2 regions of the Staphylococcus sp. Z5-21 genome follow, and region 1 is predicted to be linked to the other one. Evidence: riboswitches for the same ligand, from Rfam matches in the RefSeq annotation. Region 1 holds a riboswitch; the other holds the start of a gene.
What was found. Region 1 has a riboswitch for lysine ahead of M1D64_RS05645 (amino acid permease). Riboswitches for the same ligand answer to the same signal wherever they lie in the genome.
Positions count from the first base shown of each region.

Region 1 (5,803 bases):
AGAATTAATTGATGCGATTCCAGAAGATGAAAATGTGACATTGTATACACAAGGAGAATTTACTGATTTATGTCGTGGGGTCCATGTACCATCAACTTCAAAAATTAAAGAATTCAAATTGTTATCAACTGCGGGTGCTTATTGGCGTGGCGATAGCAATAATAAAATGTTGCAACGTATCTATGGTACAGCTTTCTTTGATAAAAAAGATTTAAAAGCCCATTTGCAAATGCTTGAAGAAAGAAAAGAACGTGACCATCGTAAAATTGGTAAAGAGTTAGAACTCTTTTCTAATAATCCGTTAGTAGGCGCAGGTTTACCACTATGGTTGCCTAATGGTGCAACAATCCGTCGTGAAATTGAACGTTATATCGTAGATAAAGAAGTGAGTATGGGTTACGATCACGTTTATACACCAGTAATGGCAAACGTTGATTTATATAAAACATCTGGACACTGGGATCATTATCAAGAAGATATGTTCCCGACAATGAAATTAGATGAATATGAAGAAATGGTATTAAGACCGATGAACTGTCCACACCATATGATGATTTATGCTAATAAACCTCATTCATATCGTGAACTACCAATTAGAATTGCTGAACTTGGTACAATGCACCGTTATGAAGCGAGTGGTGCGGTTTCAGGATTGCAACGTGTTCGTGGTATGACTTTAAATGATGCGCATATTTTTGTTCGTCCAGATCAAATCAAAGAAGAGTTTAAACGCGTAGTTAATTTAATTATAGATGTTTATAATGACTTTAATTTTGAGAATTATAGCTTCCGTTTAAGTTATAGAGATCCAGAAGATAAAGAGAAATACTTTGATGACGATGATATGTGGATTAAAGCTGAAAGCATGTTAAAAGAAGCGGTTGATGAACTAGGATTAGACTATGAAGAAGCCATCGGTGAAGCGGCATTCTATGGTCCTAAACTAGATGTACAAGTTCAAACAGCGATGGGTAAAGAAGAAACTTTATCTACAGCGCAACTTGATTTCTTATTACCACAAAAATTTGAATTGACTTATATAGGTAATGACGGCGAACAGCATAGACCAGTAGTTATTCACCGTGGTGTTGTATCAACTATGGAACGTTTCGTAGCGTTCTTAACGGAAGAAACTAAAGGTGCCTTTCCAACTTGGTTAGCACCAAAACAAGTAGAAATTATTCCAGTTAATGTTGACTTACATTATGATTATGCAAGACTTATTCAAGATGAACTAAAATCTCAAGGTGTACGTGTAGAGATTGATGATCGTAATGAAAAGATGGGTTATAAAATTAGAGAAGCACAAATGCAAAAAATCCCATATCAACTAGTCGTTGGTGACAAAGAAGTTGAAAACAAAGAAGTAAATGTTAGAAAATATGGTTCCCAAGATCAAGAAACGCTTGAAAAAGGTGAATTCATTTGGAACTTAGTTGATGAAATCAGATTGAAAAAACAAAGATAGTCTTGAAACTATTGTTAAAATCATGTATATTACAGTTTAGTGAGTAATAAAAAATTAAATTTGAGTTAGAGGTTGCGTTTTTAAAGAGTAATGATTCAGAAGCCAGATGGGGCGTATGTTGAATGCATGAAAGGTGAAAATGCCGAAACCTGTATTGACCATTCACAATACAGGTTGGGACAGTTATCGAAAGAAACTGGACTGTCACATATGTGATGTGCTACCTATATAAATGCTATTATTAAAATGGTTGCATATCTAATGGGTATGCAACCATTTTGTTTTGGTTGAATGATTATTGAAAATACATTAACGGGATAGAGCGAAAATATAAAGTCATGTGTAATGGATGTACTGAACACAGATGACAATGTTTTACTATAAACGTATTGGATTAATCATATAGAAAGTTAGCCTCTAAATTTAAAGAAAGGGAGCTTCTATGGCAAATCAAGAAAATCAAAACACTGGGATTAAAAGAGGGTTGAAAGATCGTCATATTTCCATGATTGCTATTGGGGGTTGTATTGGAACAGGACTATTCATGACTTCCGGTGGTGCGATTCACGATGCTGGTGCACTTGGTGCACTTTTAGCATATGCAATCATTGGAGCAATGGTCTTCTTCCTTATGACTTCATTAGGAGAGATGGCGACATACTTACCTGTATCTGGATCGTTTAGTACATATGCTACACGCTTTGTAGATCCTTCATTAGGATTTGCGTTGGGATGGAACTACTGGTTTAACTGGGTCATTACTGTTGCTGCCGATGTTACAATAGCTGCGCAAGTTATACAATATTGGACGCCGTTATCTGGTATTCCAGCTTGGAGTTGGAGTTGTCTCTTTTTAATTATTATTTTTGGACTTAATGCATTATCTGTAAGAGTTTATGGCGAAAGTGAATATTGGTTCGCGTTAATTAAAGTAGTTACTGTGATTATTTTCATTGCAATTGGTCTATTAACGATTCTAGGTATTATGGGAGGAGAATTTGTAGGCTTTGATACATTTACTAAAGGCGGTGGACCTATTTTAGGTGACGGTCTTGGAGGTAGTTTACTTACTATTTTAGGTGTGTTCTTAGTGGCAGGTTTCTCATTCCAAGGTACAGAATTAATTGGTATTACTGCTGGTGAATCTGAAAATCCAGAACGCGCAGTTCCAAAAGCAATTAAACAAGTATTTTGGAGAATATTAATCTTTTATATACTTGCTATATTTGTAATCGGTATGCTAATACCTTACGATAGTTCAGCGTTAATGGGCGGCGGAGATGATATTTCTACTTCACCATTTACATTAGTATTCCAAAATGCAGGCTTAGCATTTGCTGCATCATTCATGAATGCAGTCATTTTAACTTCAGTGCTTTCTGCAGGTAACTCAGGTATGTATGCTTCAACTAGAATGCTTTATTCAATGAGTAAAGATAAACTGGCATACCCTATATTTGGTAAAACAAATAAAAGCGGTGTTCCTTATGTATCTTTAATCGTTACAGCAATTATAGTTATAGGCATATTTATATTGCAACACTTGAGTGGTGATGCATATGAATATATCGTAGCTGCGAGTGGTATGACTGGTTTCATCGCATGGGTAGGTATAGCTGTGAGTCATTATAGATTTAGAAAAGCATTTGATAAACAAGATTATGATAAATCTAAATTGAAATACAAAGCGAAATTATTCCCATTTGGACCTATATTTGCTGGTATCTTGTGTGTGTTAGTCATTATTGGACAAGATGTAGATTTTATTAAAACAGGTGACTTTGACCTTAACAGGTTTGTTATCACTTATATGGGAATTCCAGTATTCTTGGCGTTCTTCATTTATCATAAAGTGAGATATAAAACGAAAATGGTCCCATTAGAAAAAGTGAACTTACGACAAGATGTTGATATGGAAGAAATTAATAAATAATAAAAAAGCTATTGACTTGTATATGTATTATTGATAAGATAGGTAACGTTGAATACGAAACGAACCAAGTAGAAGCTCCCGCTTCTCACCTGTTGCGACGCTATAGGCAGTTGGCAGGTCTTATATATACATGTTAATTTCATGTGTAGAGAAGAGCGGGTATATTATATACTCGCTCTTTTTGCTTGGGATAATTTCGTAAAAATCTTGGAGGTGTCAACCATAGCAAAAGATCAAACTCAAGTTAACGAAAAGATTCGTGCAAAAGAACTACGCTTAATCGGTCAAGACGGAGAACAAATTGGTGTTAAAACTAAAAATGAAGCTCTAGAAATGGCGGAACGCGTTGGTTTAGATGTAGTCATTATGGCTCCAAACGCTAAACCACCTGTTGCTAGAATTATGGATTACGGTAAATACAAATTTGAACAACAGAAAAAAGAAAAAGAAATGAAAAAGAAACAAAAAACAATCAACCTTAAAGAAATTCGTTTAAGTCCAACAATTGAGGAACACGATTTCCAAACGAAATTGAAAAATGGACGTAAGTTCTTAGAAAAAGGCGATAAATGTAAAGTTTCAATTCGTTTCAGAGGTCGTGCAATTACGCATAAAGAAATTGGTCAACGTGTATTAGAAAAATTTGCAGAACAATGCAAAGACATCGCTACAGTTGAACAAAGACCTAAAATGGATGGACGTCAAATGTTCATCATGTTAAGTCCAATTAACGAAAAATAATAATCGATATTACAGGAGGAAATGAATCATGCCTAAAATGAAAACACACCGTGGAGCAGCTAAACGTGTTAAAAGAACTGGTTCAGGTAAATTAAAACGTTCTAGAGCTTTCACATCTCACTTATTTGCAAACAAGAGTACTAAACAAAAACGTAAATTACGTAAAGCTTCATTAGTAAGCAAATCAGATATGAAACGTGTAAAACAATTATTAGCTTATAAAAAATAATTAACGATATAAAAAAGATAAGATCGAACATATTTAGAGGAGGAATTTATTATGCCACGAGTTAAAGGTGGAACAGTAACAAGAGCGCGTCGTAAAAAGACGATTAAATTAGCTAAAGGTTACTTCGGTTCAAAACGTACATTATATAAAGTAGCAAAACAACAAGTTATGAAATCAGGTCAATATGCATTCCGTGACCGTCGTCAAAGAAAACGTGATTTCCGTAAATTATGGATTACACGTATCAATGCAGCAGCTCGTCAACATGACATGAGCTATTCAAGATTAATGAATGGTTTGAAAAAAGCTGAAATTGATATCAACCGTAAAATGCTTTCTGAAATTGCAATTTCAGATGAAAAAGCTTTTGGTGAATTAGTAGCTAAAGCAAAAGATGCTTTAAAATAATAATCAAGTAGAGTCTGGGACATGAATTATTGTCTCAGACTCTTTGTCATATAGGACAAAAGATGGTTGAAATGCAATCTCTATATTGGAGATCATTTATGTTTATCGATTCGTTTCAATTTAATTCTAGAAAAGTTAAACAATGAAAATTCAACTTTTCTCTTGTTGTCTTAAATTTAATGAATGAGATTAAAATACATAGCAAATTAATTTTTGTAATTTCTAAAGTTATATTAACAATCTACAATATGATTTTGAATAATCATTTTGATAAATAACTACGGTTTGATAAAATAATGAAGAAGTCATATATGAAGGAGAAACTAATGTCTAAATTTGATGAAATGATAACAGTAGTTCCAAGAACAATTTTATTTGATAATGAAAAAAATAAATTTAATGGTTTCTTAGATAAAAATACTACAAAAGGTCAAGATATTTTTGACACACTTTCAAAATATGAGATAAAACTACGCGGTGATATGGAAGAAGACCCATCATACAAACAATTAATTTCATATTGTATATTAGAAAATGAACATGATGAAATTTTAGTTTATGAACGTTTGTCTGGTGGTGGAGAGGCACGTTTACATGGTCAGTCGTCAATCGGTGTTGGTGGTCATATGAATGATGTTAAGGGTGCTGAATCTATAAATGAAGTGTTGAGAGTTAACGCTCAAAGAGAATTAGAAGAAGAAGTTGGTTTATCGGATAGTAAGTCTCAGAATTTAGCTTACATCGGTTTCATCAATGATGACACGAATGAGGTAGGCGAAGTACATCTAGGTGTTGTCTTTAAAATCAATGTAAATAGCAATGATGTAGAATCAAAAGAAACCGACACATTGAGAATAAAATGGGTAGATCAAAGTAAAATTGATAACTATGATGAATTTGAATCATGGAGCGCTTTAATATTACAAGCTAAACAGTAGGGGTGTATAAAGATGTCCGATGTCATTCCTTTTCCTCGATCAAAAGAAAAACTGATTAGAGAAATTAAGCAATCGTTTAATAGCAA
Region 1 covers NZ_CP096462.1:1,139,648-1,145,450, forward strand. The annotation lists gene thrS (threonine--tRNA ligase) at 1-1,468, shown strand, start outside; lysine riboswitch at 1,527-1,699, shown strand; gene M1D64_RS05645 (amino acid permease) at 1,911-3,401, shown strand; ribosomal protein L20 leader region at 3,462-3,591, shown strand; gene infC (translation initiation factor IF-3) at 3,615-4,142, shown strand; gene rpmI (50S ribosomal protein L35) at 4,171-4,371, shown strand; gene rplT (50S ribosomal protein L20) at 4,423-4,779, shown strand; gene M1D64_RS05665 (NUDIX domain-containing protein) at 5,106-5,717, shown strand; gene M1D64_RS05670 (hypothetical protein) at 5,730-5,803, shown strand, end outside.

Region 2 (5,803 bases), 260 kb from region 1:
ACTGTATGTTTTCGTCATTTTGTTTTGCATCATATAAAGATTGGAAAGCATTTGGAATAACATTGGCAACCACCGAGATAACACCGTGACCACCTTGATTGAAATAATCAACAATATTATCGTCGTTGCCACTATATAAAGCAAACTCATCTAAATTAAGGCGTTGTTTTAAGTCTTCTAAGTAATCAAAATCATTTGTCGCATCTTTTAATGCAACGATATACTCATTTTCACTTAAAGTTTCCACTGTTTCTGCATCGATTGTCATATTAGTACGTGACGGTACATTATATAATACAACAGGCAATTTCACTGCATCTGCAATTGTTGTAAAGTGGGCAATTAAACCTCTTTGATTTGTCTTGTTATAGTATGGTGTAATAAGCATAATCGCATCAGCACCAATTTCTCTTGCACGCACAGAAGCTTGAATAGACTTTTGAGTATTATTCGTACCAGTACCTGCAATGACAGGCACACGACCATCAACAACATTGACAACGACTTCTAAAATTTGATCCTTCTCTTCATCAGTTAATGTTGGATTCTCAGCTGTAGTACCATTGACTACGATTGATTTGGCATTATTATCTAGTAAATATTTCACATGTCTTCTCAATGCATCAAAGTCAACTTCATTGTGTGTAAATGGTGTTGCTAGTGCAACACCTACACCTTCAAATATATGTCCCATATTATTTTACTCCTTTCAAGCTCATAACTTGTTCAAGTATTTGTACTGCATTTAATGCTGCACCTTTTAATAAGTTGTCAGAAGTACACCATACATGGAAAGTATTGTCTAAGCTATCGTCACGACGAATGCGTCCAACAAAGATTTCATCTCTACCAGTTGAATGAATTGCTAATGGATATTCATTGTTTTGAGGATTATCTACAAGTACAACACGATCATCTTTTTCAAATAACTCTTGAATGGCTGAAACTGTTGCTTCTTTTTCTAATGTTACACTCATGTGTACACTATGACTGTCTTGTACAGGTACACGGACGCAAGTAGCTGTTACCTTTAAATGATCATCTTGTAAAATTTTACGTGTTTCATCAATCATTTTTTGTTCTTCTTTTGTATACCCATCTTCGAGAAAAGTATCTATATGTGGTAACACATTATTATAAATAGGGTGAGGGTATGCCTCTGGCGCTTTACCATTTGCTCCTTCAGCTAAATCTTGTTTACCTTTCACTCCTGAACCAGATACTGCTTGATAAGTTGTATATGCAACACGTTTTAATCCAAATGCTTCTTGTAATGGTTTAAGTGGCACGACAGATTGAATCGTAGAACAGTTTGGATTGGCAATGATTTTTCTATCTAATTTAGGTTCATTCACTTCTGGTACTATTAAATCAATACCTTCAGTCATTCTCCATTGACTAGAGTTGTCAATCACGATAGCTCCTGCTTGTTCGAAAATAGGGGAATAATGTTCACTTGTACTACCACCCGCACTCATTAATACATAATCAAAAGGTTCGCTAGCTGCTTCATCAGTCAATTCACGTACTGTGTATGTTTTACCTTGAAATTCAATTTGTTCTCCCGCTGATCGCGCTGAAGAGAATAATACTAACTCATCAAAGGCAATGCCTTTTCTATCTACTGTTTCTAACATTTTTCTTCCTACTAATCCTGTTGCACCTGCAATAGCTAATCTAGTCATATACAAAACACTCCATTTTTTATTAGTTGATTTTAAAAAGTTTTGAAAATTCAGATATCAAAAGCTTGATATAAAGTCTGTACAGCACGTTCACCGTTTTCAGCATCGATGACACATGAAATACTAATTTCCGATGTTGTCGTTTGATAAAATGAGATATCATTTTCAATTAAAGTAATAAATGCTTTTGAAGCTACACCAGACATATCTCTCATACCTGAACCTATTAAAGAAATTTTAACGTATTCTTCATTAATTCTGAAGTCCAAGGCACTAAAGTCTTCTTTTAAAGTTTCCAGTATAGATGAAATTTGTGCAACATCCGTATCTTTAATTGTAAAAGACATTTGTAAGCCTTCTAAATTAACAATTTGAGATATCATATCTACATTTACAGAACCATCTTCTAATTGACTGAATAATTTTGTGAGTAATTTATTATCTGGTAAGGGGTAACTAATTGTAACATGCATCATATGTGTATCTAATGCAACACCTGTGACGGCTTTCTTTTCTAAAATTTCTGTTTGTGGCATAATCCATGTTCCTTTCACATTTGATAAAGTTCTACCTAAATATAGGGGAATGTTATAATTATTTGCTAATTCAACACTTCTTGTTTCTAATACGCCTGCACCTAAAGCACTCATTTCCATCATTTCTTCATACGATACATAATCGAGTCGCTTCGCATCTTTATATAGGCGAGGATCTGTAGCATAAACACCATCCACATCTGTATAAATTTCACAAGGCGTATGATTACTCGCAGCTAATGCAACAGCAGTCGTATCAGAACCTCCACGTCCTAAAGTCGTTACTTCTAAATCATCATTAACACCTTGGAAACCAGCCACAACAAGCACGTCATTTTCTTCAAATGCTTGTTCAAATGTTTCAGGATTAATTTCAGCTATACGACTTTTCAAATGGTGCCCAACCGTTTTGATACCAGCTTGATAACCTGTCATAGCTTTAGCTCGAACGCCAATGTCATTCAAAACCATCGATAAGTATGAAACGGTTTGTTGTTCACCAGTTGTGAGTAATAGCGCTAATTCTTGATCCTTTGGACTAGTGGTTAATGTAGATACATTTGCCATTAACTCATCGGTCGTTTTACCCATAGCACTTACTACGACAATAAGTTGTTCTCCTTGTGCAATTCTCAAACTTAACATCTCAGCTATATTTTTAATTTTAGTAAAATCACTAACTGAAGAACCACCAAATTTCAAAACACTTCTTTCCAAATTCATATCCTCCTCGTTGAATAGGGGAGAATCACAGTTATATAAAAAAAGAACAAGTCCGAAATGCGAACCTGTTCTATATTATATATACAAGTGATGCACTCCATTATCTTAAAATAATGACAGACTCTTAGCTCTTAACCATAAAGTCCAACATGTTATAAGCTGCTATTATAACCGTTTCGGCATCTCACCCTTTCAAAATTAGCTGCTAGCAGTCAGATTCTTCTAATCTTTACTAATGATTGATGCGCCTCATCAAAACCTTATTAAATTTTTGTTTATGTTTCACATTATACATAGGCTTACATGTACTGTAAACCGCTTTTCTTTAATTTTTTAAATTTACTGAAAAATATGACATTTAAGGAGTGTTTTTTACCTCAAGAGTGTAAAATGATATCTTTTTGAGGTGTTGCTTTTTTAAAACACAAAATGATGATTCTTTTAAAATTCCTCGTACGATGCCGGATCTTGACCTTTTAGTCGGCCATCTTGCTGTGTCAGACTATTAATTTTATCAATATCTTGTTGTTCTAAAGTAAAATCAAATATATCTTTATTTTGAATTTGTCGCGCAATCGATGTTGATTTAGGAATAGGGACAATACCATTTTGTACATGCCATTTTAAAATGATTTGAGGGATTGTTTTATTATATTTTTCTGCTATAACAGCAATATCTTTATCCTTAATCACCTCAGATGCACGACCTAAAGGACTCCAGGCTTGTGTAATGATGCCTTTTTGATTATGATATTCAATCATGTCCTGCTGATTAAAATAGGGATGCAGTTCAATTTGATTAACTACAGGCAACACACCTGTTTCTTTTTCTAAATTTTCAATATGTTCTGGTAAGAAATTACAAACACCAATAGATTTTATCAAGCCAGCTTTTTGCGCATCTATCATTGCTTGCCATGCTTCTACATACTTGCCTTGTTTAGGATTAGGCCAGTGGATTAAGTATAAATCTAAATACTCAACACCTAAACGATAGATTGATTCTTGAATCGCAACCATAGCTGCATCATAATCTTGATAACGACCTGGTAATTTTGAAGTAATGATAACTTGATCTCTTGTCACATGACTATTGTCAATCGCTTTGCCCACAGTACCTTCGTTTTCATAATTATATGCTGTATCTAACAAGCGATATCCTTGATTTAATGCATTCGTTATTGCGTGTGCACCATGCGCACCATTAAGCTTATATGTACCAAATCCAATTTGAGGTAATACTTGACCGTCAATCATATTTAAATTTTTCATTTAAACATTCCTCCTACAGTTAATTAATTATGATTATATAATTGTGAAAATGCTTTTTAAAGCAATCGGCCTATACCTCTTTTTAAAGTAGGGGAATGAAAAAACGTGACAAAAGTCTATTTTCAAAAATGTGATGTCATAACTACAATAATTAGGTGATGATATGAAAAAAGCGTCTAAAACATTTATTTATGTCTTAGACGCTTAAATATGATTACAATTATTTAGCTAATACACCAGTTTCTTCTAAATAGGCTTCATAAGAAATCTCTTTTGAAACTGCACCAGCAGGATTTAAATCAATAACACGGTTCGCGATTGTGTTAATAAATTCAAAATCATATGACGTAAAGATGATTGAACCTTTGAAGTTCTTTAATCCATCATTTACCGCAGTAATACTTTCTAAATCTAAATGGTTTGTCGGTTCGTCTAACAATAGCACGTTTGCACTTGATAGCATCATTTTACTTAGCATACAACGTACTTTTTCTCCACCTGAAAGCACACTTGCTTTTTTCTTAACTTCTTCACCACTAAATAGCATACGTCCTAAGAAGCCACGTAAGAATGTTTCAGTTTGTTCGTCTTCCGGTGCATACTGACGTAACCAATCTACTAGATTCATGTCTACACCTTCAAAGTAGTCAGAGTTATCTTTAGGGAAGTAACTACGTGAAGTTGTGACACCCCATCTTACTGAACCTTCATCTGGTTCCATCTCACCAGCTAAGATTTTCAATAATGTTGATTTAGCAAATTCACTATCTCCAATTAATACAGCTTTATCATTAGGATCCATTGTAAATGAAATATTGTCTAGAACTTTAACACCATCAATTGTTTTTGAAAGGTTTTCTACAAACAATAAGTCATTCCCAATTTCACGTTCTGGAGTGAATTTAACAAATGGGTAACGACGCGATGAAGGTTGAATATCATCGAGTTCGATTTTTTCAAGTTGTTTCTTACGACTTGTTGCTTGTTTTGATTTTGAAGCATTTGCAGAGAAACGCGCAACGAAATCTTGTAATTCTTTGATTTTTTCTTCTTTTTTCTTATTTTGATCTTGTGCCATTTTCATTGCTAATTCACTAGATTGATACCAAAAATCATAGTTACCAACGTAAACTTTAATTTTCCCATAATCTAAATCGGCAATGTGAGTACATACGTTATTTAAAAAGTGTCTGTCATGAGAAACTACAATAACTGTATTTTCAAAATTAATTAAGAAATCTTCTAACCAACTAATTGCAGGGATATCTAAACCATTGGTAGGCTCATCTAGTAGCAATACGTCTGGTTTACCAAAAAGACTTTGAGCCAATAAGACTTTAACTTTTTGATTATTTTCTAATTCTGACATTGTTTTATCTTGTAAATCTGCTTTTATACCAAGACCAGATAGTAGGGAACCAGCATCTGCTTCTGCATTCCATCCATCCATTTCTGCAAATTCGCCTTCTAATTCTGCTGCTCTAATACCATCTTCATCGCTGAAATCAGGTTTCATATAGATCTCATCTTTTTCTTTCATAACAGCATACAAACGTTCGTGACCTTTAATAACAACATCTATAACAC
Region 2 covers NZ_CP096462.1:1,403,279-1,409,081, forward strand. The annotation lists gene dapA (4-hydroxy-tetrahydrodipicolinate synthase) at 1-694, opposite strand, end outside; gene M1D64_RS06990 (aspartate-semialdehyde dehydrogenase) at 696-1,685, opposite strand; gene M1D64_RS06995 (aspartate kinase) at 1,736-2,944, opposite strand; lysine riboswitch at 3,027-3,205, opposite strand; gene M1D64_RS07000 (aldo/keto reductase) at 3,386-4,216, opposite strand; gene M1D64_RS07005 (ABC-F family ATP-binding cassette domain-containing protein) at 4,437-5,803, opposite strand, start outside.
Region 2: linked by a shared signal. The riboswitch ahead of M1D64_RS06995 (aspartate kinase) and the one ahead of M1D64_RS05645 (amino acid permease) in region 1 are both predicted to bind lysine.